Regions from separate parts of the Alteromonas sp. R7 genome, predicted to be linked through region 2. Evidence: predicted binding sites of a transcription regulator. Region 2 holds the regulator's gene; each other region holds the start of a gene.
The links. The regulator FNR, encoded in region 2, switches genes on or off when oxygen is low (the NO sensors DNR and NnrR bind a similar motif). The targets are predictions, from matches to a motif close to TTGATCTAGATCAA.
Positions count from the first base shown of each region.

Region 1: trhP (prephenate-dependent tRNA uridine(34) hydroxylase TrhP) is a predicted target of FNR. The motif match lies at 3,689-3,702, and genes of this name have one in related genera.
Region 3: AC0J2X_RS10780 (cytochrome ubiquinol oxidase subunit I) is a predicted target of FNR. The motif match lies at 6,879-6,892, and genes of this name have one in related genera.

Region 1 is NZ_JBVTQX010000003.1:342,185-352,967, reverse strand. It holds gene AC0J2X_RS07210 (Lrp/AsnC family transcriptional regulator) at 1-349, shown strand, start outside; gene AC0J2X_RS07205 (hypothetical protein) at 346-792, opposite strand; gene AC0J2X_RS07200 (zinc-dependent metalloprotease) at 1,009-3,456, opposite strand; gene trhP (prephenate-dependent tRNA uridine(34) hydroxylase TrhP) at 3,913-5,286, shown strand; gene AC0J2X_RS07190 (YfhL family 4Fe-4S dicluster ferredoxin) at 5,290-5,535, shown strand; gene AC0J2X_RS07185 (aminotransferase class I/II-fold pyridoxal phosphate-dependent enzyme) at 5,654-6,883, shown strand; gene AC0J2X_RS07180 (saccharopine dehydrogenase family protein) at 7,022-8,197, shown strand; gene AC0J2X_RS07175 (pyridoxal phosphate-dependent aminotransferase) at 8,272-9,453, opposite strand; gene AC0J2X_RS07170 (DUF7218 family protein) at 9,824-10,087, shown strand; gene AC0J2X_RS07165 (DUF1852 domain-containing protein) at 10,387-10,783, shown strand, end outside.
Region 2 is NZ_JBVTQX010000004.1:261,472-272,254, reverse strand. It holds gene AC0J2X_RS08825 (sulfurtransferase) at 1-219, shown strand, start outside; gene cobB (Sir2 family NAD+-dependent deacetylase) at 302-1,027, shown strand; gene AC0J2X_RS08815 (LysE family translocator) at 1,040-1,666, shown strand; gene AC0J2X_RS08810 (YciC family protein) at 1,749-2,480, shown strand; gene AC0J2X_RS08805 (glucosaminidase domain-containing protein) at 2,473-3,264, shown strand; gene AC0J2X_RS08800 (DUF2987 domain-containing protein) at 3,261-3,908, shown strand; gene AC0J2X_RS08795 (patatin-like phospholipase family protein) at 3,923-4,945, opposite strand; gene ttcA (tRNA 2-thiocytidine(32) synthetase TtcA) at 4,946-5,899, opposite strand; gene uspE (universal stress protein UspE) at 6,048-6,971, opposite strand; gene fnr (fumarate/nitrate reduction transcriptional regulator Fnr) at 7,216-7,953, opposite strand; gene AC0J2X_RS08775 (sulfite exporter TauE/SafE family protein) at 7,999-8,658, opposite strand; gene ccoS (cbb3-type cytochrome oxidase assembly protein CcoS) at 8,645-8,875, opposite strand; gene AC0J2X_RS08765 (heavy metal translocating P-type ATPase) at 8,877-10,783, opposite strand, start outside.
Region 3 is NZ_JBVTQX010000005.1:340,764-351,546, forward strand. It holds gene AC0J2X_RS10755 (sugar porter family MFS transporter) at 1-131, shown strand, start outside; gene AC0J2X_RS10760 (ATP-binding cassette domain-containing protein) at 138-1,739, opposite strand; gene AC0J2X_RS10765 (ATP-binding cassette domain-containing protein) at 1,729-3,606, opposite strand; gene cydX (cytochrome bd-I oxidase subunit CydX) at 3,838-3,945, opposite strand; gene cydB (cytochrome d ubiquinol oxidase subunit II) at 3,956-5,092, opposite strand; gene AC0J2X_RS10780 (cytochrome ubiquinol oxidase subunit I) at 5,089-6,669, opposite strand; gene AC0J2X_RS10785 (Tll0287-like domain-containing protein) at 6,997-7,602, opposite strand; gene AC0J2X_RS10790 (sigma-54 interaction domain-containing protein) at 7,758-9,038, shown strand; gene AC0J2X_RS10795 (hypothetical protein) at 9,148-9,516, shown strand; gene AC0J2X_RS10800 (TonB-dependent receptor plug domain-containing protein) at 9,588-10,783, shown strand, end outside.

The sequences.
Region 1 (10,783 bases), on a different contig from region 2:
CCACCTTTCCGCCCCCGCGGTTGCTGAACGCGTAAAGCGATTAGAAGAGGAAAGCGTAATTACTGGCTATACTGCAACAATCGATAGCCACAACATGGGATTAGCTATTACAGCCATGGTTCAAGCCCGTGTATTTATTGGTAAGGAGCCGCAAATACTAGCATTTATGAAAGAACGGCTAGAAGTCGTTGAAGGATACAATGTGACGGGTGAACGCGCCTTCATTATGAAAGTAGCGACAGATTCAATGAAAGCACTAGACGGCTTTTTGGAAGATCTATCAATAATGGCAGAGTCCAATACAATGATGATATTGTCCAGCGTGACAAGGAAGCCGCTCACAATTTAAGTACAATTTATCCCATTCAAACCAATATCATGTTTAAACTCTCCACGTCCGTTAAACACACCAAAACCAACATCGGTTGCTTTAAGCTGTAAATCTAAAACCCAGTCTGTTTGTTCAATTGGTTTTAATTCAAAACGGTGTAAAGGAAGTGGGCATTTTAAGTAAAAGTTATGATAAGCCTTTCCCAAAGCACCTTGGTCTAGGGTATGCACGTAAATAGTGTTTTTGCCTATTTCAAATTCTTTATGAAAGTAGTCTGTATTATCGGTTAACACCATATCCATTGCGACGTCAAAAAAACCTAGGTTAACCTGAATAAAAGCCACTACAGCGATAAAAATGTTAAGGATGTTAGAAACCCATTTATTTTTGAACAAAAGCTTAAGTGCACCTTTCTGCTTAAAAATCAGGTAAACACCTGCACATACCGCTATCAATTTCACCCAGGCTACCATATCCCCGACCTGTGACATGAGCTTTGGGGAATGGTAGTTCATCCCCCACAAAACACTCCCATTAACGCTTTCAGCTAAAGGTATGAGAATTAGCAGTAGCCCAACAAATACAGGAATACGCCGTACCGCAGCATCCCTGTGCGGCATTGACGTTTTTTTACTACTATGGTTATGCATCAGCAGCGTCCTTGGTAGCAGCGCATTTTAAATCGGCGAACCTGGCGGTAGCGGCTCTACTTCAAAGGTACTTGGCCATGCCTTACTTGCCCAATAAGTATCGAACTGTTCTTTCAGTATTTCATACTGATTATCGTCGGCTTCATCGTCTAACCATTCGCTGAATTCAAGAAGAGCAAGTTCGGCCTCCATTCTTACTTCAGGCGCTAGCTTTTCATTAGTAACCGCCTGCATAACAGCGTTCAACGCCACTAACTGTAACCGTTTTGCTAGTGGGCTTTGTGACTTATTTTTATACCAGTGAACGTTAAGTATTTGCTTCACCAGCATAGAAACGCCTACTTTTTTGCGTCGGTCATTAGTGCTTCTTGTTTGCCACTCTAAGCGGTTTAAGCGCTCTGGGTGCAATAGTAATTCAAACGCAAAGTTAGATGCAGAAGCGGCCGCAGAAACAGGGTCTAACATTAACCCCATTTTGCCCTTAAAGTGCTCGCGAGTAATATCGTCGCCATACGCTGTCGGTGGAATAAGGGCGAGTACCGATTCAGGTATCGTCAGGTAATCAGCGGTAGTGGCCGTAATTAACTGCTGCATAGCGCGTTGCTGCACTGCAGACGCTACAAACTGTTGGCCCTGTGCTTTGGTATAGTCACCTTTGCGTTCGTATTCATACACTAAGCCGCCGACTTGCTTTGCAACGGCTTCTAACTGATAACGGTGGAGTAAGTAAATAGGCACTAAAGCATTTTCAAGAGAGGATAAACTGCTATTTGGGCTTAAGGTGTCTAAACCTAAATTGGCTAACGCCAGTTCGCGTACTTGTGAAATTTCATCGAAAGCATCTAGCGGATTGCTACCGTTTTCCCACATATGGCCGTTTGCCGATGCATGGCGACTACTGCGGGTATCGGGGTCTGACTTAAAACTTAAACCCTCATTACGGCCTTTTACGATAATTTTTGCCAAGGCTTCAGTTGCCTCTACGTCGCTGGCAAAATCTTGATAGCCATACGCTACGGCGTGAATATCCCATGCGCCTATGCCTTTATCATACGCGCCTTCCAAGCTAATTTTGCCGTTTTTAATACTAATTTTGGGGTGAGGATAATCCATTACCGACGCACGGTTATTTTCACTTGCCGCAAAGTTGTGGGCTATACCCAATGTGTGCCCTACTTCGTGGGCTGAAAGCTGCCTAATGCGGTCTAGAGCCATTTCTTGCTGTGCAGTGGTGTCGGTGCTGCCATCCTTAAAAGGACTGGTTAGGCCAAGGGCAATTAAATAATCTTGTCTTACACGCAATGAGCCGAGCGTTACGTGACCTTTAATAATTTCACCAGTGCGCGGGTCGACAACCGACGACCCATAAGACCAACCGCGCGTTGCGCGATGTACCCAGTTGATTACGTTATAGCGCACGTCCATTGGGTCGGCACCTTCGGGCAATACTTTCACCTGAAACGCATCTTTGTAGCCTGCGGCTTCATAGGCTTGATTCCACCAGCTCGCCCCTTCTTTAAGCGCGGTCATTACGGGTTCTGGAATACCAGGATCTAGGTAATACACAATAGGCTCTACTGCTTCGCTCATTGCAGCATGCGGGGTTTTCTTGTTTAAACGATGGCGGGTAATAAAACGCTGTTCAGTAGGCTCGCTGATAGGCGTTGAATAATCAAAGTAACTGAATTTCCAGTAGCCCGAGTACGGGTGGTACTCTCTGGGCGTGTAATTATCGTCAGGCAGAGCCACAAACGAATGATGCAAGTGCACCGACAAGCTTTCTGGGTCGGGCGTAACTTGCTGCACGTATTCGCCTGGCTTCTTACCTGCAAAGGTGACTAAAGCCTCTAATTCAGTATTCTTTTCAAAGCCCTTGGTTTTAGGTAAATACACGCCGCTTCGCATGTTATCTACGCTAAAACTGCCTTGGTTAGTTCCCGCTAAGCGATTGCCAATGCCGTGAATATCGCTTAACAAGAACGGTGTGTAATCTATTAGACTGGCGCTGTCGTTTTTGGCTACCAGCGTAAAACCTGCGATAACCGAATCAGCAAAGGCTTCATCAATGCTCTGTTTCTCAGCGTCGCTGCCATGGGCTGCTCGGTATTTGGTGTTGTGCTGCTTTAATAAAACCTTGTTGCCAAATTTTTCAAAGCTTACTAAACGCGTATTGCCTAGCTGGCCGCGATCAAGGCCAATGTCGTTAGACCCTACGCCATAAGGCAAACTGCTTTGAAACAGGTATTCGGCGTGGGCTGTTGGCACCGCCAAGTAAACTTTGTCGCTTTCATCGTCATAGTAAACAGGAATTAAACCATCTTTTTTGGTCATATCGCTGGTGAATTCACCAATGCTTGGCAGCGCAGCCAACGCGGAAGACGTAGACACGACAAAAAATACCGTAATCGCAATGGCCGATTTACCCGATGCTTTCACTTGTCGCGCCGCTTTATGAAAAATGTTCAATTGCAGCATGCAGTTAGTCCTTATTATTGTGAATTTCTAGCCTACCCTATGTGGTGGGTTTTGCCCATGGTAGTTCATCGTTTAATGCGCTCTTTTTGCTTGTTATTTAGCTGTGAACAGGCTTGTTTTTTCCTACCGAAGGTAATGCACCAAAAACGCAACTATATGGAAGAAAACAGCTGGCATTGACTCTGCTCAATTGCCGTTTAAACATTCAAAAACATGAGCGACACCAAATTATTTGATCTTGGTCAACACCAAGCTTTATTTGAGTTGTAGAGGTATTTTACGGCTTATAAAATCCGCCGCCTTGTTTAAAGCGTCTAGTAGCGGTTTTTATCTATGACTTCAAAATTATCACCTAATCGCAGCTCTTCTAACCTACCTGAAGGCTCAGTTTCAACATTGCCAAACCAAACGTTAATCGCGCCAGAGTTGCTTGCACCTGCGGGTAGCTTACGCAACATGCGCTACGCTTTCGCCTATGGCGCTGATGCTGTTTATGCTGGGCAGCCACGCTACTCGCTTCGCGTAAGAAACAACGAATTCAGCCTTGAGAACTTAGCGATAGGCATAGAAGAAGCACATGCTTTAGGTAAAAAGTTCTATGTAGTAAGCAACATTGCTCCGCACAACAGTAAGCTAGGTACCTACCTTAAAGATATTTCACCAGTAATTGCTATGAAGCCCGATGCGTTAATTATGTCAGACCCAGGGCTTATTATGATGGTGCGCGACGCCTTCCCTGAAATACCTATTCACTTGAGTGTACAGGCCAATGCGGTGAACTACGCCACGGTGAAGTTTTGGCAGAAACAAGGTATTGAGCGCGTTATTTTGTCTCGAGAGCTCTCTTTGGAAGAAATTGAAACTATTCGCGAGCATGTTCCAGACATGGAGTTAGAAGTATTTGTGCATGGCGCGCTTTGTATGGCGTATTCGGGGCGCTGCTTATTGTCTGGATATATGAATAAACGCGATCCTAATCAGGGCACTTGTACCAATGCTTGTCGATGGTCTTACGATGTTAAGGCAGGCGAGGAAAACGAAACTGGCGACATCGTTCTAACCAGTGAGATTAATAAGGCAGTTACAGCACCTCAAGTGGTAATTCCTACCCTTGGTGAAGGCACGCCAAGCCCCAAAGTGTTTATGTTAGAAGAAAAGGAAAAGCCTGGAGAACTGATGCCAGCTTTTGAAGACGAACATGGCACCTATATTATGAATTCTAAAGATTTGCGTGCCGTGCAACATGTTGGCAGGTTAACCCAAATGGGCGTGCATAGTTTAAAAATAGAAGGCCGCACTAAATCACATTACTACTGTGCCCGAACCGCTCAAGTCTATAGAAAAGCAATTGACGACGCGGTAGCAGGAAAGCCTTTTGATAGTACATTAATGGGAAGCTTGGAAACTTTAGCTCATCGAGGTTATACCGAGGGTTTCTTGCGTCGCCATGCGCACCACGCGTATCAGAACTATGAGTATGGCCACTCAGTCAGCGATAAACAGCAATTTGTTGGTGAAGTGATTGACCGTTGTGAAGAGTCTGGCTATGCAATTATAAACGTTAAAAACAAATTCTGTGTAGGTGACTCGCTTGAGTTGATGACGCCAAGCGGCAACATTACCTTTACGCTAAATGAGATGCTGGATAAGAGAAACCATTCTATTACGGATGCTAAGGGTTCAGGACACCAAGTAAGAATACCGATACCCAGCGATGTGTCTCTAAACTTTGCCCTACTGCTGCGAAATTTAGATGAAGGCATTGATACCCGCAATCCGTTTCGAAAAGCTCCTAGTGCAGTAACACCCGAAAACGCGAGCGAGGCATAATGCATGGCACTGCTTATTCTTGATAGCTGCATTAACTGCGACATGTGCGAACCCGAATGCCCTAATGCCGCTATAAGCATGGGTAATAAAGTGTATGAAATAGACCCGTTACGCTGTACAGAATGCGTGGGGCATTACGATGCCCCTACTTGCGTAGCGGTATGCCCTATCGATGTGGTTAAGCCCGACCCGAACAATAGAGAGTCACTAGACGAGCTGGCCGAAAAGTTTGTTCGTTTAAATAGTTAGCTATGAAGTAAGTCAGCGAGTTAATTGTACTTCTCGAAGAATTCCCTTGAATCATGACCAAGAGTGATCACTAATTGCGGTACAGTTTGAATTGGCACTTACTAATAAGGGTTTTATTTTGAAGTTTGCCTCTCGCGCTACGGCGATCTCTCCGTTTCTTGCTATGGCCTATGGCGAAAAAGCCACGGCACTAGAACAGCAAGGTAAAGATGTTATAAGACTTAATTTAGGCGAGCCTGATTTCGGCGCACCCGCGGCAGTGCTCGCCGCAATGAAAGAAAGCTTAAATGCCCCAGTTTTTCCCTATACCTCGGCGCTGGGCATGCCTGAACTACGTGAAGCCATTGCACGCTTTTATGAAGTTAAACATGGCGTAGCGGTAAGCCCTTCTAGAGTGGTCGTGACCGCTGGGGCTTCTGGCGCTTTACTTTTGGCAAGTGCTGCCTTGGTTGAACCAGGCGACAACGTGATATTGGGCGACCCTTCTTACCCTTGTAACCGACGTTTTTTAAACGCATTTGGCGCAGAGGTAACGCTGGTACCAACACGCAGTGAGGATAACTTTCAGCTAACCGCAACAAGTGTTGCCGATAATTGGAAGCACAACACGAAAGGTGTACTTATTGCCACACCTGCCAATCCTACTGGTACGGTTATAGATGCAGAAGAGTTGACTAAAATTGGCGAGTACTGCAAATCCAAAGGTGGCTTTTTAATTGTTGACGAAATTTACTTGGATCTATCGCTTTCGGCTGATCTTGATGTACGCAATGATTCATTCGCTTCCCAATCGACCTTGGGCAGTGATACCAAACTTCAAACCGTACTTGCCAATGCACAGCTTGAAGAAACAGTGGTCGTAATAAACAGTTTTTCCAAATATTTTGGCATGACCGGCTGGCGTCTTGGCTGGTGTGTGGTACCTGAAGCGATGACGCCCATCGTTGAAAAGCTCGCGCAGAATTTGTTTATTTGCCCCTCTACCCTATCGCAAAAAGCCGCTCTTGCGTGCTTTACACCAAAAGCATTGGCGCAATGCGAGCAAAACCGCCATACGCTGGAAAAGCGTGCTTCCCTTGTTTTTAGTGCACTTGAAAATATGGGGCTTGGTTTAGATGCAAAGCCTGACGGTGCGTTTTACGCCTACATCAATATTAAGCACACAGGGTTAAGTGCAATTGAATTTTGTGATGCCCTACTTTCACAACATCATGTAGCGCTTACGCCGGGTAATGATTTTGGTGAGCACAATGCCAACCATTACGTAAGACTGTCTTTCGCCACTAGCATTGAACGCTTGGAGGAAGGGCTTTCACGGCTAGCTGAGTTTGTAGAATCATTAAGCTAACGCTTTTTTATGCTCACCATTTAATTTCGTGAATAGACAAATATTACCGAAAAAAATGATAGATATGGGTGCTTGTGCGTATATTGAGTAACGCATATTGATGACACGTGTCGAAACGAAATAAAACAGGACAAAACAATGAGTAACGAACGGGAATTTGATGTAGTTATTTTCGGTGCTACAGGTTTTACGGGTAAGTTAGTAGCTGAATATTTTCAGGCTCAGTATGGCAGCGACAGCAGCGTTAAGTGGGCGGTCGCAGGCCGAAACGAAGCTAAACTCAACGGCGTAAAAAAGGAGCTAGGCATTAGTGAAAGCGTTGCTAGCATTGTAGCCGATGGTGATGATGACGACGCGCTAGATGCGTTGACGAAGCGCACAGCCGTTGTACTTACCACTGTTGGTCCGTATCAAATTTACGGTGAAAAGTTACTTTCTGCATGTGTCGATAACGGCACCGGCTATACAGATCTTTGCGGTGAGCCAGCCTGGATGCACCAAATGATCAATAAATACGAAGCGAAAGCTAAAGAAACCGGCGCAAACATTGTGTTCTCGTGTGGCTTTGACTCTGTGCCTTTTGACCTTGGTGTGTACTACCTTCAAGAACATGCCAAAAAGCAAACTGGCGATCTCATTGAATATGTAAAAGGTCGCGTTCGTAAAATGCAGGGCACGTTCTCTGGCGGTACGGCTGCAAGTTTAAAAGCGACCATGGCGGCTGCGCACAAAGATAAGTCTGTCATGGCGGCACTTATTAACCCGCACTCATTAACCGATGGCGCGTCAAATCAGCCACAGCCCGATGGCAATAAACCTTACTTCGATGAGCAGTTAGGCACATGGGTTGCACCATTTATTATGGCGGCCATCAATACTAAAAACGTTCATCGCACGAACTACCTGGGCGGATATAGCTACGGCAAGAACTTTCAATATGATGAAATGATGATGACTGGCCCAGGTGAGAAAGGTGAAGCCATGGCGAATCACGTTGCCAAAGATAAGTCGCTTGCAAGTGATGATGGCCCTAAACCAGGTGAAGGCCCGAGCAAAGAAGAGCGCGAAAATGGCTTTTACGATGTCATGTTTGTGGGTACCGCTACCAATGGTGATATGCTAGCCGTATCGGTAAAAGGCGACAAGGATCCAGGTTACGGCTCTACCAGTAAAATGATTTCAGAATCTGCCCTTTGCTTGTGCAAAGACGTTAGTTTATCTGGTGGTTTCTTCACACCTGCGGCAGCACTTGGTAACAAGCTTATCCGCCGTTTAGAAGAAAAAGCAGGCTTAACGTTTGCTATCGAGAAATAGCGATTCAAAAAACGAAGGCTGAACACAAATTGCGTTCAGCCTTTTCTCTCTGCGCTAGGTGTTATTGTTGTTTTTTAAGCGAGTACCGCTTTTAATGCTTTAACGCACGCGTCAGTTTCTTCAGGTGTCCCTACGCTAATACGTGACCAGGAGTCGTACCCAGGCCACGTGCGCCCTACAACCTTTATACCTTGAGCTTTCATCTTTTCTGCAAATTTATCGTGCGGCATGCCCGTATCCATGTAAATAAAATTCCCTTGTGGATTTGGCGCAAACGGCTGCTTTAACTCTTTAGCTACTTTTACTAACTTTTCACGCTCAGTTTTAATGCGTGAGCGCATTGTGTTTAAGTTCTCATGATCATCCATACTTGCCATACCCGCTACTAATGCCAAGTAATTCACACCACCCATGCGCAGCATACCGCCCATTGTTTTAGCTTGCTCAGCAGGCATGATGGCGTAACCGAGACGCTGTCCCGCCATGGCGTGAATTTTAGAGAAGGTGCGGCAAATCACCACGTTGTACCCTTCAGCTACTAGCTTCGATTGCACATTAGCGGGGTAAGCATCAGACATTTCAATGTAGGCTTCATCGATGAAAACCTGTGCTTTCTTCGATACACGTTTTGCAAAAGCGGTAAGCTTCGCCGCATCTACCATGCTCCCTGTCGGATTATTTGGATTACATACGTACACAGCAGTCGTATCTTCGGTTACTGCTGCTTCAATTGCATCTAGATCAAAAGTCATATCATTGGCTAACGGCACGTAGGTCACGTCTGCCCCCATAAACTCAGCGCCCCGTGGTACGCCTTCGTAGGTTGCCATAGACGTTACCAGTTTATTGCCGTTTTTGGTGATCCAGTCCGCATAGCCAAAAAGAATAGGTGAAGATCCATTCGTAATTACGATTTGCTCAGCAGATACGCCTTCTTGCTCAGCAATTTTTTGCGCTAACACTTCAACCGTAGCGTCGGTATAACGCGCTAGGTTTAAAAGCTCGCTTTGCATTGCCTTTGCGGCTTTTTTTGACGGCCCAAAGGCATTTTCATTCGACGATAGGCGAATAAGACCATCGTTTACATTTGGGGTAGCAGACGGGAAGTGTTCAGTTTGCATACCTGCGGCACGAAGGTCGCCCATAATACTGTCAACGCTGGTCGTTAGCGCTACTGCTCCTGCACATAATCCCACTGACTTTAACCAATTACGGCGTGAAGAATTCACGGTGCTCTGTTGTTCATTTTTATTCATATTTCGCTCTGTCTTCCGTCTACATTCACTTTAGACTAAAGGCTTAATTTTAAACGCGCAATAGCATAGAAACGCTAAACCATTGACATAAATGCACTTTTTACGTGCATATGGCGCACTAAAATTGACAACATAAGAAGTTTTAACGCGTTAAGCCGTTACATTGCGGTGCAGCGTTATTTTGTCGTTTTTGGCGTTTGCGATGAATGACATTTTTTCTGATGTTAAAGGCGCAGCACTCTCTCGCTATTGGTTCTTCGCACTTGAAGCCTGCCTTTTAAACGACTGTGTAATCCATCTATATAAATACAAAGTAAGAATTACGGCGAAACATTCATCGATTACTCAGTATGCAAAACAGGAGTTAAATATGGCTAAGGACCACGGCAACCAAATTAAAAACGACGACACTTACGAAGCCCTTCGCGACGAAGGCTACAGTAAAGAGAAGTCGGCGCGCATTGCCAATGCGCAAGCCAATAGCGAACAAACCCCTTCTAAAGATGGTGGAAAAGGCAAAAAATACGAGGATCGCACTAAAGAGGAACTGTATCAAAAGGCCAAGGAAGTCGGCATTGAAGGTCGCTCTAACATGAGCAAAGACGAATTAATTGATGCGTTACGCAATCATTAGTGGCGGATAGACCGCCACATACAAAAACTGGTCACTGTGGCGGTGATGATTACGTTTTATCAGACACGCATAATTTGTGCATTTCGTGGCAAACCTCAACTTCAAGTAAAGATCTACCGCCTCAATAGTAGGCGACTAGCTCTTCGCCCGCCCAATACATGACAATATTTCATGATAAAATGAAAATAAGTCATTTTTATTCATAGTTAAATCAACGTATAACGTGTTCATAGCTTTTACAGCAGTCTCACTACTCGGTTTAACTTTAGGAATAGAAGCGCATTCTCATGAACAACAACGTGAACACAGATTTCTCTTTTACTATTAACAGCGTTCAGTTTAATGAAGATTATCGCCCTTCAGACAACACACGCATCACCACCAACTTCGCCAATTTAGCTCGTGGTCAACGCCGCAAAGAAAATTTGCGCGATGCACTTAGCATGATAAACAACCGCTTTAATGCACTGGCTAGCTGGGATAATGAAAGTGGCGATCGCTATGCTGTCGAACTTGAAATTGTGTCGGTAGATATCGACGTTGAGGGTAACGGCAACACATTCCCAACTATCGAAATCTTACAAACCAATATAATTGACAAAAAAACGGGTAAACGCACTCAAGGTATTGTGGGAAACAACTTCTCGTCTTATGTTCGCGATTATGACTTTAGCGTTCGTCTATCTAATCACAATC
Region 2 (10,783 bases):
AGCGGGCATTTTTTGCCAGTTGATCATCTTAAGGCTATTTTTGACCGCGCTAATATCGATTTACGCAAACCTATTATTTGTACGTGTGGTTCTGGCGTTACCGCCTGCATAATTGGTGTGGCGGCATTATTGTGCGGCGCTACTCAGGTTTCAGTATACGATGGCTCTTGGTCAGAGTGGGGCGCTGATACTCAATATCCTGTGGTCAAAGATATGTAAAGAGTCGCGGCTTTTAACGAAGTAAATATACAACATGCTAATCGTATAATTAGCGCTATAACTACAGAGTAAGAACAACCTGATGCCATCTGATCAATCTCTACCCAATATTGTTATTCTTACCGGTGCGGGTATTTCCGCTGAATCTGGATTAAAGACATTTCGGGATAATGACGGCCTTTGGGAAAATCATCGCGTAGAAGAGGTGGCCACCCCAGAGGCTTTTGAACAAAACCCTAGCTTAGTTTATCGCTTTTACAACGCTCGACGTGCGCAGTTACAGCAAGACGACGTGAATCCTAATGCAGCGCATGAGGCGCTGGCCAAACTTGAGAAAGCGTTCGGTAGCAACCTGATGTTGGTTACTCAAAATGTGGATGACTTGCATGAGCGCGGTGGAAGCCAGTCTGTTTACCATATGCATGGCAAGCTGCTATCTGCGCGCTGCGCTATAAGCCAGCAGACTTTTGACTGGAGTGATAGTTTTGATCACACCACTAAATGCCCGTGTTGCAACAGAGTAACCTTACGACCGGATATCGTGTGGTTTGGTGAAATGCCCATGTACATGGAAGAGATTTACGATGCGCTTTCAAAGGCTGATGTGTTTATTGCCATTGGCACATCAGGTAATGTCTATCCTGCCGCGGGTTTTGTTCAGATCGCTAAAGAAAGTGGCGCACACACCATAGAGGCAAATTTGGCGCCGGGCGTAACTAATGCATTGTTCGATGAATCGCTAACAGGCCCTGCTTCTCACATCGTCCCACAATGGGTTGATCAATTAATGTCAAAGTACGCGCTGTAGGAGGCGCATAACATGCAGTATATGAATGAGTTTCTTACCATTGCGTTGGTACACCTTGTGGCTGTTGCTAGCCCAGGGCCAGATTTCGCGGTGGTTGTTCGAAACAGCGTGGCCTATGGCAGACGTATCGCCATGTACACCAGTATAGGGATTGGCTTAGCTATATTACTGCATGTGGCTTACTCGTTAGTGGGGCTTAGTGTGGTTATTGCTACTACTCCATGGTTATTCACCACATTTAGCTATGCCGCCGCAGCTTATTTATTGTACCTTGCGTTTGGTGCGCTTAGAAGCGGGCCTGTAAAGCAGGACCAGGCAGTTAACGCTGAAAAGAAAACATCCCACATATCTGCAAAGCGCGCAGTTTGGATGGGCTTTCTCACAAATGGACTAAACCCAAAAGCAACGCTATTTTTCCTCTCATTGTTTACTGCAATTATTAGTATTGATACTCCATTTACAGTGAAACTTGGCTACGGTATCTATTTAGCTATAGCTACTGGACTGTGGTTCTGTTTTCTTTCATACCTTTTGAGCACCAGTAAAGTAGCTGAGCTTATTGGTAAAAAAGGGTATTGGTTAGACCGTGCGATGGGGGTGCTACTCGTCGGTTTAGCTGCGAAATTAGTACTAGGTTAACGTTTGTTTACCTTACAAACAGGCATTTGTTTTTGTGAATTGGTATAATCGCGCCGATTTTTCATAAAGATAAGAGAGTTGTGTGAAAGACGTAAACCAAGACCGCCTGAACAATACGTTGTCTAAACAGTATCAATTTGATACCAAAGGTCTATTGCGCCGCGCTGCCGGTTTAACAAAGGCAAACTTTTCATCATTGCTGCAGGGAAGTGTTGTTCTATTTTTGACGTTTGTCGTGTTAGGTGTATTTGCTCAGCAGTACATCACAATAAATGACGATGGGACCTATGTATTCGAGCATCAGTCTATCATAGAAATTGTTGCAATCTGCATCGTTGCCCCGCTGTTGACGGGGTTGTATATGATGGGCGTTTTTGTTGCCCGCGGCACTAAAACTTCAGTATTTACCGTATTCCAGTTTTTCCCCTTGATATTTTTGCTGGCGCTAACTCAGCTAGTGAACAGTATTCTTGTTCAACTAGGTATGATGTTGCTTATTATACCCGGCGTTTATTTTTATTTAGCCTCGTCCTTTTCACTTATGTTGGTTGCTGACAGAAAGTTAACGCCAATTAGCGCGATCATCCTGTCGTGTCGTGTATTTAATGCATACTGGGCTCAAATCGCCAGCATATTTGGTGTGTTCTTTTTACTGTTTGTGTCGGTGCCATTAACGCTGGGCTTTTCACTTATTTGGGTATTACCTTTTTATTTTAGTATGATGGGCTTGCTCTATCAGGAACTGATTGGCGAGCAGGGAGTAAGCACGGAAGCATCTGAAAACGATGTGAATGAGTCTAGCTTCGATGCATAAGCGTGAAACCTTTAAAATTGTCCTCATTACGTTAGGCGTATTGGCGGTAATCGTCATTAACGCCATAATTTTTACTGAGGACGAACCGGATATTTTAGATATACCGCAAACGGTTGAAGCTAAAAAGCCGGTGCCTAACTTCTCTGCCTATACAGATGTAAAAGAGAAGAAAGAGGCATTTTTTAACTATTTACGTCCCGAAATAGAGAAGCAGAATGCGTATCTACTCACGCTAAGACATTACGTACAAACCTTATATAGAAAGGCGTTAGCTAACGAGACGCTCTCTGAAGAAGATATGGCAAGGCTTGAATGGTTAGAAGAGGAATATCGAGTTAAGCCAACGCAGCCGCTAAAATCAAAATTGCTAGCTTTGCTACAAAAGATTGATGTTCTACCAGCCGAACTCGTGCTCGTGCAAGCCGCGAATGAGTCAGCTTGGGGCACCAGCCGGTTCGCAAGAAAGGGCTATAACTTCTTTGGCTTATGGTGTTTCTCTAAGGGGTGTGGTTTTGTTCCTAACCGTCGAAACGATGGGGCATCTCATGAAGTTGCTAAATTCGACAGTTTGTCGCGTGCAACGTACACCTACATGCGAAATTTAAACCGCCACGACGCGTATGCGGATTTAAGAGAGATCCGCAGTCGACTGCGTGCAAACCAAATTCCTATTACTGGTGTTGCGTTAGCTGAAGGGCTAATGAACTATTCTGAGCGAGGAGCCGCTTATGTTGAAGAGCTTCAAACTATGATCCTATTTAACGAGGAGTTTTTATCCGAATGATACGCGCTGCTTTATTTTTTGCTTCATCTCTGTTTATTGGTGTAGGCAGTTCTTCCGTTGCTGCTGAAACGATAGATGTTGAGTACAGCCGTTTCTATAGCCATGTTAAAAAGCTGGATAATGAAGATACCCAAGCACTTCAGTTTGCATTCGGGTTTGTTCGTGTTGGCGAAGGGCGTTTATGTGAAGTTAACGGAGCGTCTATCGTAACCGATAAGAAAACAATGCCCTTAGAAGTGAGTGGTGAAGGGCGATTCACGGTGCCTACTGAAAAGGCCCTGAAACTTGCCAACGCACTGGTTCGCATCGATTTAAACGAACGCGCGAACGTGTGTGATATGTCGGTACAACTTGAAACCAAGCCGGAATATCTTAAGCAGTATTACACAAAAGACGACCTTACGTTTTTGTATGGTCAGTACGAAGCTTTCTTTAATGAAATGGGAAGCTTTTTGTCTTTCATGATGCCTTCGGTAAAGGGCTTGATGATTCAGTTTGATGACAAGAATTTAGATTTCATTACACCACAAGGTGTGCAAATCAATAACGGCGTATTGCATCTAGAACAAGATTGGATCAACGACGCAAAAGGCTTAACACTGCCTCATGCGCCGCTACGTGTTACCGCTATGGCTTCAAGCTAAATGCATATTTGGGATTAGGTAAGAAGCTGATACCTTATTTGCTCTGCTAAACGCGCGATTGTCTCTTCGCCCTTCGCGCATAGCTCTTCGGCTCTATGGAATTCCATAATACCCACGTCGGTAAGCTGAGGCTCAATAAGAATGTCAGGCGGATCGCCAGCCAAACGTGAACGTGTGACGCGAGCTTGAAGTATCTCAAGTGAACTGCTCATCACGCTCATAATTCCAGGCGGGTTCCGCTTGTTCACTTTAGCGGGGACTTCGGTCAACTCTTCTTCCACTTTTTCAATCACATCAGAAGCAATGCCTTCTTCAGTCTTTACATTGCCAGCCGAGACGCTGTCTTTTTCGTCTTTTTTCTCTAGGGCTTTTTCTTCTTTGTTGTCAGGGGAAAACCATTGCCGTAGTACGTTTTGACTCTTTGTAAAAAAGTCCTCAGTTTTGCGCTGGTTTTCTTCATGATCTTGTCTCAACTTTTCAAGACGAAGTGGTCGGAAATCGGCGTTAAGGTTAACCGCGATTACAAAATCGGCTCCTAATTGGCGACATAAGTTCACCGGTACAGGGTTTACAACGGCACCGTCTACCAACCAACGATCACCGTGTGCTACGGGCGCGAAAAGTGCGGGAATAGCGCAGGATGCTTGAATGGTGTCTCCAATAGGACCAGAGTTAAACACCACTTCACGGCCTGTATAAAGGTCGGTAGCTACAGCCGCAAACGGCTTAAGCATGTCTTCATAAGTCGATTCACAAAACTCGCTTGCTAGCTTGTCGAAAACCTTCTGTCCGCTGGCAATGCCGCCGCGTCTAAGTCCTACACCCATAAGAGCAAGTACCTGCCAGTCGCTGAGGGAACAGGCCCACTCTTTCAATCCTTCCAGCTTGCCACTTGCGTAGGCAGCACCAACATAGGCACCAATAGAGCATCCCGCTACAACGTCAATTTTTACGCCGAGTTTTTCTAATGCTTCAATTATGCCAATGTGAGTCCAGCCCCTTGCGGCACCGGCACCTAGCGCAAGTCCGATTTTCATTTACTTAGGTTCCATAATGTTTATTACTTCAATAGTATTATCTTCATCACTGAAGTCCGTACTATTTTCTGTAGTGAAAGAAGGTTCATCGAACCCGATATCACCGTCTTCTACCGGGCCTTCTTGTGTAGCTATAGCTTTAAAATCATAAAGGTTGCTGTCGATTAAGTGTGAAGGCGCTACGTTTTGAAGCGCACGGAACATCGACTCTATACGACCTGGGAAGCGACGGTTCCAGTCTTGAAGCATAGCCTTTATGTTTTGGCGCTGTAGGTTTTCTTGTGAGCCACAAAGGTTACACGGAATAATCGGAAATTCAGCGGCCTGAGAATATTTCTCGATGTCTTTTTCTGTGCAGTACGCCAATGGACGAATAACGATGTGTTCACCGTTGTCGCTGACTAGCTTTGGCGGCATAGACTTAAGCTTGCCACCATGAAACATATTGAGGAAAAACGTTTCTAGCATGTCGTCGCGGTGATGACCTAATGCAATTTTAGTCGCACCTAACTCTTTTGCCGTGCGGTACAGAATACCACGGCGCAAGCGAGAACAGAGAGAGCAAGTCGTCTTTCCCTCTGGAATTTTGTCTTTAACAATAGAGTAGGTGTCTTCTTCTACAATTTTGTAGTCAACGCCAATGCTTTCTAGATATTCAGGCAAGATATGTTCTGGGAAACCAGGCTGCTTTTGGTCAAGATTAACCGCAACGATATCAAAGTGAATAGGCGCAATCTTCTTTAAAAACAATAAAATATCTAGCATGGTGTAGCTGTCTTTACCGCCAGATAAACACACCATTACTTTGTCGTTGTTTTCAATCATACCGAAATCGCCAATGGCTTTACCCACATTGCGGCGAAGTCGTTTCTGAAGTTTGTTGAAGTTGTACTTTTGCTTACTTTGCGCAGCATTTAATGGCGACGCGTCAGCACTGTTTGTGCCTAAACTCATAATTAACTAGCTTGGTTTGTGATAAAGCCACCATTATACATTAAAGCGGCTTTTCGAGACCATGCTTGTGAAGTTAAATTTGTTGGTGACATACCGTGTTGGCCGCTAAGTAACGGCAAACACGGGCTATGCGGTACTGATGAAAAGACTACACCGACAACGGCGACACAAATCCATCTGGCTTAATAGCAAGCACATCGCAATTGAGTTCGTCGATCACGTGTTCTGCAGTGTTACCAATTAGGGCCGCTGAAATGCCCACACGGCCAACGGTACCAATAACAACCAGCTCTGCATCCAGTCTTTTTGCCACTTGCGGGATAACTTTTTCCGGAAGGCCTTCTCTTACTACGCATTTGTTTTCAGGAATACCGTACTTTAACGCGTGACTACGCATTTCTTTTAAATGATGATTTTTTACCGCGTCGTGATAGGTATCGGGGTCGAACTCAGGTACTTCTATGGCGATATTAAGTGGTGTAGAAGGGTAACTGTTGACCAAATTTACGCTACCTTTCAATAAAGAGGCGTAGTCGTTAGCAATGAGGGTGAGCTTATCGTTAAGTGCGGCATGCTCATCGTCTTCACTGCCTACGTTTACTGCAGCAATAATCTCTCCTCCTTCTGGCCAGTCGTGCTCTTTAACGAGCAATACTGGGCGAGGGCATTTACGCATTAAATGCCAGTCGGTGGGGGTGAAAATAACAGAAGCAAGATCGTCGTGCTTTTTGGTTGCCTTTACCACTAAATCTATCTGATTGTTTAGGGTGTAGTAAATAATCGACTCATACGCACGATTATTCCATTCTACAACGATATCAGTTTCAGTGAATCCTTGTTCTCTTAAGTGGGTGGCAAGCCATTTTGCATGCTCCTTTGTAACTGCATCGCGCATTGACTCGCGCTCATCCGGGCTAAGCATGGTCGTCATATCATAAGATAAGTCGTATACCACCATCATTGCGGTAACTGAAGCGCCTGTTTTTGAAGCGAGTTCATAAGCTCGGCTTAGTGCAGGTTGGTTATCGCGCTCGGCATCTACCACGGCCAGAATTCGTTTACACTCAATCATAACGTCCCCCTAACTACGAAACTTAGTAGCGGCTGTCGAAATCGAAGCTTTCTAATACTAACTATAAACGACATTGGGAAAAACGTAAGTTGTTTTAGATCAAGAATTTTACGAGGCGACCATGAGTGAACCTACCTAATTGAATATGGAGCAACCGGCGTGGCGCTGAAAGGGAAGATAGGTGGCTAACACAGGTTACAAAAAAGCGCGCTTAGTGCGCGCCTTATTTAACACTTAAAAAGGACTAACCGCAGACAACGCTAGGGCCGTTAAGCGCCGCTAGTTTGGTGTTTAGCCTATCGAAATCCAAAATAGTAATAAGCCTGCCGTCTACTTTTATGATGTTGTCTTTTTGAAAACGGCTTAACAGACGACTAATCGTTTCAATCGTTAATCCTAAATAGTTTCCAATTTCGTTGCGCGTCATGGTTAAGTGGAATTCTCTATGGGAAAAGCCACGCTCTTCAAAGCGTTGCGACAGGTGTGAGATGAAATACAGTAAGCGCTCTTCTGCAGTTCGCTTGTTTAAAAGCATGATCATGTCGTGATCTTGTTTTATCTCAGCGCTCATGAAGCTCATGATCTGGTGGCGTAGCTTTGGAAATTGCACTGACATTTCGTCGAGGGTCTCGTAGGGAAGCTCACACACCATGGCAGTTTCTAACGCAGAAGTATAGCTTTGGTGTTTGTTCTCTCTTAGTGCATCGAAACCGATAATATCACCAGGAAAGTGGAAGCCGGTAATCTGTTCTTCACCTTCGGTATTAGTCACAAATGATTTGAATGAACCGGTTCTCACTGCAAATAGAGAACGGAATTTATCACCAGTTTGAATCAGCGTGTCACCTTTATGAAGCGGCTTCTTGCGTTCAATAATATCGTCAAGAGATTCGATTTCTGTTTTGTTTAACGCCACCGGTAAACACAGGTGACTGAAACTACAGTTTTGACAGTGAATAGAAAATTGGCTTCCTTTGCTCATAATGCACGCTCTCTAAAAGAATACCCGACAATAATACACCCATTTTTAAACGATTGCGCCATGAATAAGATAAGATGCATATATTGCCATTATTACTGCAATAATTTGTCTAAAATGGTTATGCTGAAAACTTCGAACAATATATTGGCTACCAGCGCTTGCAGCGAGCAAGGTGGGTAATGTACCCAAACCGAAGAAGAACATAATAGCAGCGCCTTCTAGCGCGTTACCCGCCGCGAGAGACCAGGTAAGTGTGGAATACACCAAACCGCAAGGAAGCCAACCCCAAATAAAACCATAAGGCAACGCACTTAAAGGGGTCTTAAATGGCAAAAAGCGTTTTGAAAGCGGCTGGACTTTGGAAAATAGGCCTTTACCCGCATTTTCCAGCACTGTTAAGCCAGTCCACCACTTACCCAAATAACACGCCAGTAGAAGCAACATGATTCCGCTAAGTAGGGAAAGGGCATAGTTGGCAAGAGGTATATAATCTGCTGCAATTTTTCCAAGTGCCCCGGTTATTGCTCCGGCGATGGTGTAGCTCACTATACGTCCCATGTTATAGGCAAGGGTATAGGGTAGTGCTGAAGCGCCTTTAGGGGATACCATCCTTAGCGCAGCGACAATTCCACCGCACATTCCCACACAGTGAACTCCACCGGCTAAGCCGATAAGAAAGGCAGAGAAGTAGTTAATCCCTTCCATGTGGCGCTTGGCTTTTGTCTACTTTACTGTCTTGAAGTTGCTTGCGTTGCTCAGCTAGCTTTTTTTCTTCTGGCGGAAGATCATCGTCAAACAGTATGCTATACCCTTGGCGATCCAAATCTTCAAATTGATTGGTTTTCACCGCCCAAAAGAATATCACGATAGCGACGGCAACAATGATGATGGCGATTGGAATTAATACGTAAATAATACTCATGCTATTTGCTCAAAAGTCGCGTTGAGTTTGTGACCACAATGATACTGCTTAACGACATACCAACAACAGCCATCCACGGTGAAAGTAGGCCTGATACGGCGAAAGGTAAGATCAAAACGTTGTAACCTACCGACCAGCCGATATTTTGCCTTATTTTTTGCTTCACTTGATGCGCAGTTCGAATAAGCTCTGGTACAGAAAGCAGCTGATCTCCAAGCAGTATCACGTCGGCGGCAGTTTTAGCCACGTCTGTGGCATTACCCACTGCAATTGCCACATCAGCGCTGGCAAGAACTGGAGCGTCGTTGATACCGTCACCCATCATCATCACTTTCGCGCCAGATTGCTGCATAGCTTGAACGGCTTCGTACTTTTGCTCAGGTGTTAGGCCACCTTTAGCGGTCGAAATTGGCAATGGTGCGGTAAGCGCATTAACGTTTTGCTGTGTATCACCACTTAAAACGGCGAGGGTATGGCTTGCAGCTAATATATCGAGAGTTTCTTGCGCATCTTCTCTTAGTGAATCCTTTACTTCATACGCCGCCATAATACGCCCCTTAACCGTGAGAAACACGTTAGCTGAAGGGAACGCTTCAATGAGTTTTAGCTGTGATTCGTGAACGCTGAATGCTGCAGATCCCATAGAAAACAACGTGTCATTGATCTCACCGCTGATACCACCTCCTGGCGTAACGGTAAAATTAGTCACTTTGTGTACCGTGTTATCGATGGCGTCAGCACTACCGCTAAAGGCTATATCGTCGCTAAAGGCTTTGGCAATCGGATGTTCAGAGCGTGACTCCAAAGCGCGCGCAATTGATAGCGCACTATTACTATCCACGCCGTCAGCGTACCAGGCATTTGAAATAGTAAATTTGCCTTTTGTGAGCGTGCCGGTTTTGTCTAAAGCGATGGTGTCAATGTCAGTAATTTGTTCTAGCGCATCGGCCCGTTTTAGTAAAATACCTTGTCGGTTTAACTTTGCCATAGCGCAGGTTAACGCTGATGGCGTAGCCAACCCTAGTGCGCAAGGGCAGGTTGCAACCAGCACCGATATGGTGATCCAAAATGCCTCGTCGCTACCCTGATACGCCCAAAAGCCATAGGTTAACGCCGAAATCAGCAATACCGCGGTAACGAAATAGCGAGAAAAATTATCGGCTATCTGCGCTGCTTTAGGCTTACTCGCCATCGCACTTGCTTGCAGTCGTACAATTTGATTTACCAGCGCATTTTTAAGGGTCTGCGTAACCGTAATGGTTAGCGTACCATCTTGACAAACCGTGCCGCCGTAAACCGGGCTACTGTTCGACTTACGCACGGGGTTAAACTCGCCGGTAAGCATTGATTCGTCAACCGCTGCGTTGCCGTCGGTTACCACCCCATCAATGGGGACTGTTTCACCAGGCTTCACCAGTACTACGTCATCAATTTTTAGCTGCTTAGCCAGACACTCGGTTAGGCTGCCATCCGGATTTAGTTTGGTCGCTGATACGGGCACATACTGCATCATATTGGCAGAGATCTGTGCGGCGCGATGACGACTGCGATGTTCTAAGAATCGGCTAAGTAACAGCAGAAAAATAAACATACAGATGGATTCGAAATACACTTCACCTTGCTCTAATACTGTAGAGCGAATTCCAGCGATGTAAGTACCGAATATGGCGAGCGTAACGGGTACGTCCATATTAACCGTTTTGGCGCTTAGCGCTTTAGCGGCGCCCACATAAAAGGTGCTGCCTGAATACAGCACCACTGGTGTAGTAAGCGTAAGGGCAACCCAATAAAAATATTGGCGGGTCTCTAACTCAATGGCGCCGAACCAATCAAAATAAAGCCCAGTCATCAGCATCATAACCTGCATGGTCATAATGCCTGCTAGGCCAAGCTTTTTTAGAAAGGTCT
Region 3 (10,783 bases), on a different contig from region 2:
GAGCCGCGGCCACGTTTGCAATCTACGGCGGGTTTGCCTTAGTCAGTCTGATCTTAGTTGCCAAGCTCTTCCCAGAAACAAAAGGAAGAACCTTGGAGGAAATCACAGAAGAGTTTGAGCGTTGCGCTTAGCTGAGGTCAATCCTGTATATTAAGGCTACTTGATAGCGTGCTGACTGCACAAAGGTTATCCATTCTCGCCTCTTCTAATAGTAGTGTTGATGATACATTTAACGCGCTTGGCGTAACGTGAGAAGCAACAAGGATGAGATGGTTGGCAGCATAGCGATTTAATACCTCACACACTTTATGCTGAGTAGTTACATCCAAGCCCTCGAAGGGTTCATCAACAAGCAACACTTTTGCGTGAGATAAAATAGCGCGCGCTAAGGCTAGTCGCTTACGCTCTCCCCCAGAAAGTGCCCTTCCCGCCTTGCCAACCCACATAGACAACGGCAACAGTGCCTCTAGCCCTAATTGAGCCAACAGGTTAGTCATGTCATCGAGGGGAATACCCATTCCGGCAGGGTCTAAATTTGAAGAGACACTGCCAGAAAGCACTATTGGCTCTTGTTCTACATAGCGCCAGTTTTTAATTAAGCCATCGGATATACGCATGCCATCCACTTCTTTAAGTCCAGTAGAAGGCACAACCCCCGCAATTGACTGAAGCAAAGATGACTTACCACAGCCTGACGGCCCGGATATACATACGATGCCAGTGGCTGGGAATGTAGCATTGACCAAAGGTAAGCGTCTATTTTTGGCAGTATAGCCAGATAACGTGAGTGAATGGTGCAGTTCGGTGCGTTCAAGTACTTTAATGGGTGAGGTTTTGAGCTTTTTAAGGGCCTTCGCGCTTTGTTTGTGCTGTGCAAACTTGGTAATGCTGTGAAAAGCCGCGCCAGCCCAATCAGGCGCAGCCATCAATATCATGGGCACTACAATAGCAATAGGCATATACGAAAAGTCAGATATTGGGCTAACTGCGCCCGACATAACTAACACTACCGCAAAAAACGCCGCGCCTTGAAACCACCAGCTCGCGCGTAGCGCTTTGTCTTTCTGCGTAGTTTGTTGTCGCCACACTTTGTCAGCACTCGGCACACTATTGATCACATGCCTACCCTCTTCCTTTGGCTTATCTGTCATTGCTTTATTTAAGTGCCATAAAGCGCTGCAGTTAAGAAAGTAGGCTGACTCTTGGCGAAACACTTTGTTTTCCTTTGTCGCTTTTTTCGCAACGTTTAAACCACTAAAGCCTTGCAGCACAACGATGATGAGCCAAATAACAAAAAGTGTAAGTAAAAACGAGGTGCCGGGAAGGTCAAACCATACCGCAGCAACGCAAAGGTTAGTGAATATAAATGTGATGTTAGAAAGCGGAGCTATCCAAGCAATCCACCGACTGGCAAGCGTTTCGGTATGCTGGGCTAATGCTTCTGTGGTGAACGCTTTGTCGGTAATTTTACTGTTTTCAAGTTGACTGAATACAAGCAAGCGACCCTCTGCGATACGGGTAAGCAAATCGTTATGACCCACCCACATACTTGCATATCCCGAAGCAATGCGAAGTAGTGCTAGCGCGCGAATAACCACCGCGGGAATAACGTAATTAAAACCTATTGGTGCAATAGCGCTGATAGCAATAAACCACGAAGAAATAACAAGAATGGTTATTCCTGCCACACCGTGTAAAAGAGCAAGCAGCAGCGTGAGATAAGCCGGTTTACTTTTCATCAAGGCTACGTTCCTTTTGATTGGCATTCATCTTAAAGCTCGTTTCCGTCACGCTGCTACAGCCTTGTAGGTGCCCGTCTTGTACTGCGCCTATTTTACTTTTAAGCCCTGCCTCTGATTTTGACATTGAGTTGGAAATGGCGTCTTGTTCATTCGTACTTCGCGATACCGTCCAAAAGCGGTTAAACCAGTTTGCAGGGAGTGCTTTGTGAGAAGCCCAAATCAGTGTTTTGTCTCTACCCAAACGTTCAATTAACTGTGCCAATCTTGCATGCTGGGAATCTGGCAAATGGGCTGTAGGCTCGTCTAGTAACCATATATCGTCTTTGCGCAACAGCGCTCTCGCTAGCGACAGCCGTTGCGCTTCTCCACCTGAAAGCAGCGGATAATCAGTCATTACCGTATCAAGCCCGCAAGGCAATAACGACAGCCACGCGTCAAGTTCTACTGTTTCTAGTGCTTTCATAAGCGCGTCGTCTGTATAGGTGTCGTTTAAGCACAAATTTTCACGCACGGTACCTGGCGTGATCACGGGGTGCTGGGTAATCCAAATTACCGGTTCACTGAATGTATGTGTGCTAGGTCTTTGACCGCCTAAGGCTTCTAATAATAGTGTTTTACCTGAACCAGAGCGCCCGCTAATGAGTATTTTATCGCCCTTTAATACTGCAAGGGATTCAGTGTGCAAAAGTGCAGGAGGATCATCAACAGCCGATTTATCCTTACCGCTCGGCAAGCGAGGTTGCGGGGCGTTTATGTCAAAAACCTTAAGGTTTTTAGCCGCAAGCAATACCTCGTGTTCTGATGAATAATGGTGGGTTGTGTCAGCTTTGACCGGGTTCATTGCACTACCATCAAGATTTTGTGTGAAGCGCGAGAATAACGGCGCGAGTTCAGCTTTGGCGGCTTCTGCTTGCGCCTTCTGATGGTATACCTGCCCCAACTTTTTCATTTCACTGAGTAACAATGGCACAGTCAGCAATATCCATAAGCCTTGCTGGAGCGTTATTTCCGGCCCAATACTCAATTCACCTAACAGTGAAAAACCAATAAATACTGCCGTAAGTGCAACCGCGAGTGTTGCGAAGAAGTCGAGCACGCTGTTGGACAAAAACGCTACGCTCACTACTTTCATAGTACGCGCATTCAAATTTTCACTGGCATCTTTAAGCAGGGCTGTTTGTTTTTGATGCGCCTGATAATTTGCCAGCATCGGCAGCGCGGCTAACCTATCAGTAAATAAACTTCCCAAACGTTCAAGGGCGATAAAATGCTTTCGATGTAGGGCAGCGGCTCCCTTGCCCACAATGATCATAAAAAGCGGCACTACAGGTAATGTTAGTAATAGGCCAATCCCTATAACGGGGTTCACATAAAAGATAACGGCTAAAGCAAACAAGGGGACAACAACTGCAATCAATTGCTGCACTCGATATTCAAGTGCCCAGTCAGCAAAAGCCTGTAAGTGCTGCAGCCACACCGTTTGCCAATAGTAAACCGAGTGCTGTCGAATAAGCGCATATTGACGCTCAATGAATACGTGTTGTAGGTGCTGTTCGAGCTTGTTTAATACCTGCATTCTTGCACTACTAGATAAGGCATTGAATGCGCCTTGAAGCAGCCAACTCATTCCCAGAGAAACGGCAAGTCCTGTGACATCACTCGCTGTTGCAGGAGTCTGGTTTACTACCCAGTCATGAGCAATATGTGAAAAATAATAGAACCCAATAATCAAAGAAAAAAGCGACAAACACTTAACCATTACTTGGGCCGTAAGAGAGGTACGCAAGCCAAGCGACTGCGCCTTATCTATCTTATTGGACCACGCGTTCAGCGTTTGCCGGTTGGGAACTTTTTCTTTGATCACTGTGGTTTTGACTCATCTTTTTCGTTACTTAGTAACGAGAGCAAATCTCGCATTTCTTTTTCATTCTTTTCCAAGTGGTGGTGGGCTGGCTGCAAGAACCTGCCAATTAAACTGATAGCGCGGTGTTCATCCGTTTTCAAACCTTCAGCAGCAGGGACGCTGCTGAAGAGCCCCCATGGATGGGTTTACGGCGTGTTTGAAAACGGATGAACTCCGCGCTATTTAAAACACCTAGTCTTCGGGTCTATCCATATTTTCCGTCGACTCCAACCACATGGCGTTGATAATGCCAAAAGAGCACGCCAGCAAAACTCCTAAAATCCAAGCGAAATACCACATAGCGTTCTCCTTAATAAATGGTGTGAGACTGGTCGAGGTCTTCGTTTTTAATGCGTCCGCGCATTACGTAAAAGCTATAGGCCGTGTAGCTAAGTACAATAGGCACAAAGATGCAGGCAACGATAAACATTACGTTTAGCGTCATATGGCTAGACGTAGCGTCCCATACGGTTAAGCTCGCTTCTGGCATGGTGATGCTTGGCATTAAGAATGGGAACATAGAAAAGCCAGCCGTTAAGATAACGCCTGCGATAAATAGCGCGCTCGATACAAACGCCATGCCTGCATTACCTTTCTTAGAGAAAAGCGCACAGGCCAGACCCGCAATAATACCCAGCACAGGTGCTGCCATCATAAGGGGGTATTTGCTGTAGTTGCTCATCCAAGCTCCAGCTTCAATGGCAACCTCTTTCTTAAGTGGATTTGACGTTGCAATAGTGTCGACTGCCGACGTAATCACGAAGCCATCTAATCCAAATGCTACCCAAAGACCTGCAAGTACAAATAGCGTGACACCAGCCAGGCTTAACACAACCGATACTGCACGTGCGCGAACTTCAATAAAGCCATCGGTTTTCATTTGTAGCCAGGTTGCACCGTGATTCAGCAACATAGCCACAGAAAGCAATCCTGCCACCAGCGCAAACGGTGTTAAAAGGCCAAAGAACGAGCCTGTGTAGGTTGATTTAAGCGTGCTGTCCATTTCAAACGGTACGCCCAACAGCAGGTTACCAAACGCCACACCAAAGATAAGGGCTGGGATAATACCGCCAGCAAATAGCGCCCAATCCCACGCTTTACGCCACTGAGGGTTTGGTAGTTTACTGCGGTAGTCAAAGCCTATCGGGCGCATCCAAAGGGCAATTAAGGTAAGGGCCAATGCTAGGTAAAACCCAGAAAACGCAGTGGCGTAAATCATCGGCCACGCGGCGAAAATAGCGCCACCTGCGGTGATAAACCAAACTTGGTTGCCATCCCAATGCGGTCCTACTGTATTTATCATTACGCGACGTTCTTTGTCATTTTTACCAATAAGCGTGAGCAGAGCTCCAACGCCCAAATCGAAGCCATCAGTAACCGCGAAGCCAATTAGCAGAACGCCAACCAAGCACCACCAAATGACTCTTAGTAATTCATAATCAATCATGCTTTTGCTCCTTGCTCATCAAGGTCAATAAGATCAAATTCAGTGTCAGGCTGCTTATCTGCAGGGGGAATCGGCCCTTTTTTGGCAAACTTCTTCATTAAGTAAAAACCAATAATGAACATGCCGGTGTAGAAAGCACTGTAGGCTACAAGGGTTATTACCACGTCGCTTACGGCGAGATTAGATACCGACGTATGCACCGGAAGCACCTCTGCAATTGACCATGGCTGGCGGCCATATTCAGCGACAAACCAGCCAGCCTCACAAGCAATCCAAGGAAGCGGCAAGCCGTAGAGCGCGCTTTTTAATAGCCAGCGTGGCTTAGTAATTTTGTGCTTGGTGCTGTAGTAAAAGGCACACACAAATAGCGCAAGCATGATAAAGCCAGCCGCAACCATCAAACGGAAACTCCAAAACAAAGGAGCAACTGGCGGAATGCTGTAATCTACTGCCTGTTGAAGCGCGGCATCAGAGGGGTTTGAAACGTTCTCAGTAAAAGGCTCTAGCAGCATGGCATAGCCTAAACTATCTTTATTTGCATCGAATGCAGCACGTTGCTCAGCTGTCGCGGTGCCGTTTCTTACATCATCAAGCACTTCATAGGCTTTAATTCCGCTTAGAATACGCTCGCGATTCTCTTCTTTAAGATCCTTAATACCTTTTACTTCTTCGGTTAACGAACGGGTAGCAATAATGCCCATTGCCCAAGGAATTTGAAGGGCGTACTCGGTTTCCTGCTTCTCGTCGTTTGGAATACCAAACACGGTAAACGGCGCAGGTGCAGGATGGGTTTCGTACTCAGCTTCAACTGCTGCCAGCTTCACTTTTTGTACATCACCAAGCTCATAACCACTCTCATCACCTAGCACGATCACAGAAAGCGTTGAGGCTAGGCCAAAGCTAGCAGCTATGGCGAACGAACGGCGCGCAAAGGCGATATGCTTATGATTAAGCAGGTAGTAACTTGAAATTGCCAACACAAACATTGCGCCGGTCACGTAACCTGCTGATACAGTGTGAACAAATTTGACCTGTGCTACGGGGTTAAAAATAACCTCAGCAAAGCTTGTCATTTCCATACGCATGGCTTCAAAATTAAATTCAGCGCCTACCGGGTATTGCATCCAGCCGTTAGCAATCAAGATCCACAGTGCAGAGAAGTTTGAACCAATGGCCACCAGCCAAGTCGCCATCAGATGCTTCACCTTTGACATTTTGTCCCAGCCAAAGAAAAACAACCCCACGAAGGTAGATTCCAGGAAAAAGGCCATTAGGCCTTCGATGGCAAGTGGCGCACCGAAGATATCGCCTACATAGTGAGAATAGTAAGACCAATTCATTCCGAACTGGAATTCCATGGTTAAGCCTGTGGCTACACCAATGGCAAAGTTAATTCCAAACAGCTTTCCCCAGAATTGGGTCATCTGCTTATAAATTTCTTTACCCGTCATTACGTATACCGATTCCATAATGGCAAGTAAGAAACTAAGCCCCAAAGTTAAGGGTACAAATATAAAGTGGAACATTGCAGTTAATGCAAATTGCCACCGCGATAGTTCTATTAACGTATCGCTCATGGGTTATCTCCCTTGTATTTCGTGTGCGCGTTAAACGCTTAGCAGAAAAGTGGTTTAAAATTCAGTGATGAACACATGAATATGCCGCATGGCAAGAGCACGGTTTATGCCATACATCAGTAATTTGGCTGCTAAAGCGCAATTACCGATAAACGGCGGTATTTTCGTACTGTGCAGATAAATTATTCCACGACCGAGCGTGTGGCTTATTGATCCAACGCAACAATTGATGGCGATGCATTCGCCATATTTGTCATTTAGGTGACAAATATGGCACAAGAGAAAGGCTGCTTAGCAGATTGTCAAAAAGTGGAGTATAAGGAAAAGTTAAGGGGTATATGAGAGTGTGAACGCGCCTCGTAATTCTCCCAATTCAAACCCTGTAGCTTGATCACTGGGATAGTGCTTTAGAATGGATTGTTTTACTGAAGGTGCCACATTGGCTCCGTGGCATGCCATGCACACCTGACCTTGTTCAATCGCCATCATGTACCTAAACTCACCGCTTTCGCTATCGTATTGATAAGTTTCAATAGGTCTTTTAGGGGCCAAATTGTCTTGCTTAGCTTTGGTCAGTAATTGTGAAAACCACGCTAACTGCTCACGCTCCCATTGATCTGCCGCATTGTTTGGGTTCCTTACTTTCAGCGCGGTACGCCCAACCTCCCACCCGTTTTGACTAAGCGCCAGAGCAATAGGAGCCGCTGCAATCTGGCATTCGTTAACGCCAGCCTCTAGCCCTCCGGATTGAATTGCTTGCTGTAGTCGTGACTTTAGCGCGCCTCCCAGTGCTTTTGCGTGTAATCGCGCTTCTTTGACTTTTTCCTGTACACTGTTTTCACTTTTTTTCTCATTGGCAGTCACTGTATCTGCCAATGAATGAGCACTACTTGCCAATAAGCTTATCGCCACCAGCATTACGCTATTTTTCATTATAAAACTCTCTTTGGAACTGAATGAGTTGCTACCGAAGTATTGTCGTTTGTCTCAAACTGTGAACAAGCTCTATGCCAATATGATAAATTGCCAAAATTAAATTAGAACAAACTAATATTCAGCCACCCATGAATATATCCATAGTACAAGCGATGATAGATGCGATAGATAAACCCGCAATCTTCATTAACCCAAGCTACGTTATTGAAGCTGTCAACCAGCCCTACAGAGATACCTACCCTGTGGATATAAAGCTTGGCTTTAGTACCTGCTATCAAGTCTCTCACCGCAACAACAAACCTTGCGATAAGTGCGGCGAGCATTGCCCCATGCAAGAGAGTAAAGCCACAGGACGAGCGGCTAGCGTAGTACACGTTCATACCACCAGTGAGGGTCAAAGCTACTGCGACATCCTCATGCGCCCGATCTTCGACGGTAGCGGAGAATTATTAGGTTTCTTGGAAATACTTGATAAGCTTTCGTTTGCCTCAAACCGACCTTCAGCAGGAAAGATGGTCGGCGAATCAGAGGCATTTAAAGCAATGCTAAACAAAATAAATCGCGCCGCTAACTCAGATATTTCAGTACTACTGTTTGGCGAAACCGGCACGGGTAAAGAGCTGGTGTCCCAAGCACTTCACTCGAGTAGTCACCGTGCTGGCAAACCATTTGTTGTCATCGAGTGTACCGGCATGTCTGACACGCTGCTTGAAAGCGAACTATTCGGTTATGAAAAAGGGGCATTTACAGGCGCAACCACAAATAAGAAAGGGCTCGTAGAAGCAGCGGAAGGCGGCACATTGTTTTTTGATGAAGTCGGCGATATCCCACTTTCAACACAAGTAAAGCTTCTGCGGCTGTTCGAGTCTCAAACTTATCGGCCTGTAGGAAGCACAGTGTCTAAAAAGGCTGATTTTCGTTTAGTGTGTGCATCTCACAAAAATCTAAAGCATATGGTGGAAACGGGCGAATTCAGACAGGACCTCTACTACCGCATTGCCGGTTTTCCTATCAACCTCCCTTCTTTACGACAAAGAAAATCAGATATAGCACTGATAGCCGCTCACTTTTTGGCAATGTCTAAAGAGAAAAAACGGTTTCATAAAAACGCGCTAGAAAAACTAACCAACTACCCGTTCCCAGGCAATATTCGCGAACTCAAAAACATTGTAGACCAAGCTATTTTACTGGCTGATGAAACCGTTATTTACGATACAGACTTACCCGAGCTCGATAACATAAGCTCTGATGCTATCAATGATGCCTCTTCATCTCACGGTAACGTTGTAACCTTAGACGAATTGGAACGCCAATACTTACGTCAGATTCACACGTCTTTTGAAGGCGATACCCAGCAACTTGCACAAGCGCTGGGAGTGAGTACCCGTACACTTTACAGAAAGCTGAAAAAAGCGGGGGTTGGAGATACTTAAAAATAATAGGTAGAAAAATTACCAAAACGCGGGCTATGATAAAAAGGCGCTAACCAGATAAAGAAAAATGACTTTAAGACGCCTACTTACATTAACACTTTGCCTTTGTATGCTTTTGCAGAATGCATTAGCACTTGGCCTTGCTGCCCATACTATGCAGCAAGCACGTGCGTTTGTGGGTGAAGATATTGAACTTATTTGTACTGGCAAGACCATGCGCTACATTTCAATTAGCGCCACTGAGTTTGAAGGTGAGTTCGTTTTTGTTAGCCCCGAACTGCTCAAAGCACCCGCCGAGCACGTTGACTGTACCAATGGCACGTTAGCCGACTTACCTCAGATTGACGAGCCACTACATGCCACATTACCCTTACTATCGCTGGTTCGCTATCGCGCTTTAGTCGCGCGTTTAGCGGCTAAGCCCTTTACAGATTTTGCTTACGCGGCGCCGCTAAGTCGTGCCCCACCACACGCATAACAACCTCCAAAACACACTGAACATGCATGCTTTCACCATGCACAACACTCGTTTTTTAAAATGGAATTGTTATGAAGCAATCTATCATTGCGCTTGCTGTATTCACTGCGTGCGCGCCCGTACACATTTACGCAAACACCAGCGACTTGGACGATAACACTTCGACAGAAGTGGTCACCGTTATTGGCACACCGCTTTCCCTTAGCACGCAAAATATCGAGCAAGAGTCTGTTAGTGCTACCAGCAATATTGACGCTGACTTTGGCGATCAGCTTGCCACATTACCTGGCGTGTCGATATCTCGAAACGGCCCAGTCACCGGGCTTATTCAGTATAGAGGACTTTATGGTGACCGAGTTGGCGTAAGCATTGATGGCGTTGATATTGCTGGAGCAGGACCAAACGCCATGGACTCGCCCCTTTCTCATGTGCTGCCAGAACCAGGACTCACCGCCACCCTTTACCAGGGGATTGTGCCAGTAAGTGCTGGTGTGCAGACGCTAGGCGGAAAGCTTCGCATTCACTCTGATGCCTCAGCACTTTTTGACTTGAATACAGGCTTTAGCGGTAGCGTAAGTGCTAGCGCAATATCTCCGGGGAGCGGTCAGCAATACCAAGGCAATCTGTTTTATAAGAGTGAGCAGGCTTTTATTAGCGGCACCTTCACTCATCAGCAGCGCGACGAACAAGAGTCGGGAGATAACAGCGTTATACCAAACAGCCATTACCAAAGAAATGGTGGTAAGTTTAGGGCGGGCGTCGAGTGGGGCAATCACCAAGTCGATGTGAGTTATCAGCAACTTAATACTAACGAAAGCGGCACGCCTGCTCTAGCCATGGACATTGGTTTTATTGATGCCGCTTGGTATCGACTGGGCTATCGCTATAATGCAAACGATAGGGAGTTCTTCACGTTAAGCTGGTTTGGCAACAGCAACCAACATGCCATGGACAACTTCTCACAGCGCATGGTGATGTCTGCCGACATGGCGAGAGAGAATAACGCTGATGCTATTGCTCAAGGTGTAGATGCCACCTATGTAATGCCATTTTATGAAGGTGACCTCAAACTAGGTGCCTATCTGCACCACAGCAGGAATAACTCGACCATCACCAACCCTAATAACGGCATGTTCTTCGTTGATAACTTTACCAACGTAGAAAAAGACACAGCCAGCATATACGCAGAATGGCAGCGAGATAAAGCATCTTTTTCAACAACAATTGGTACCCGATATACACGTGTTGACATGGATGCCGGGCTAGC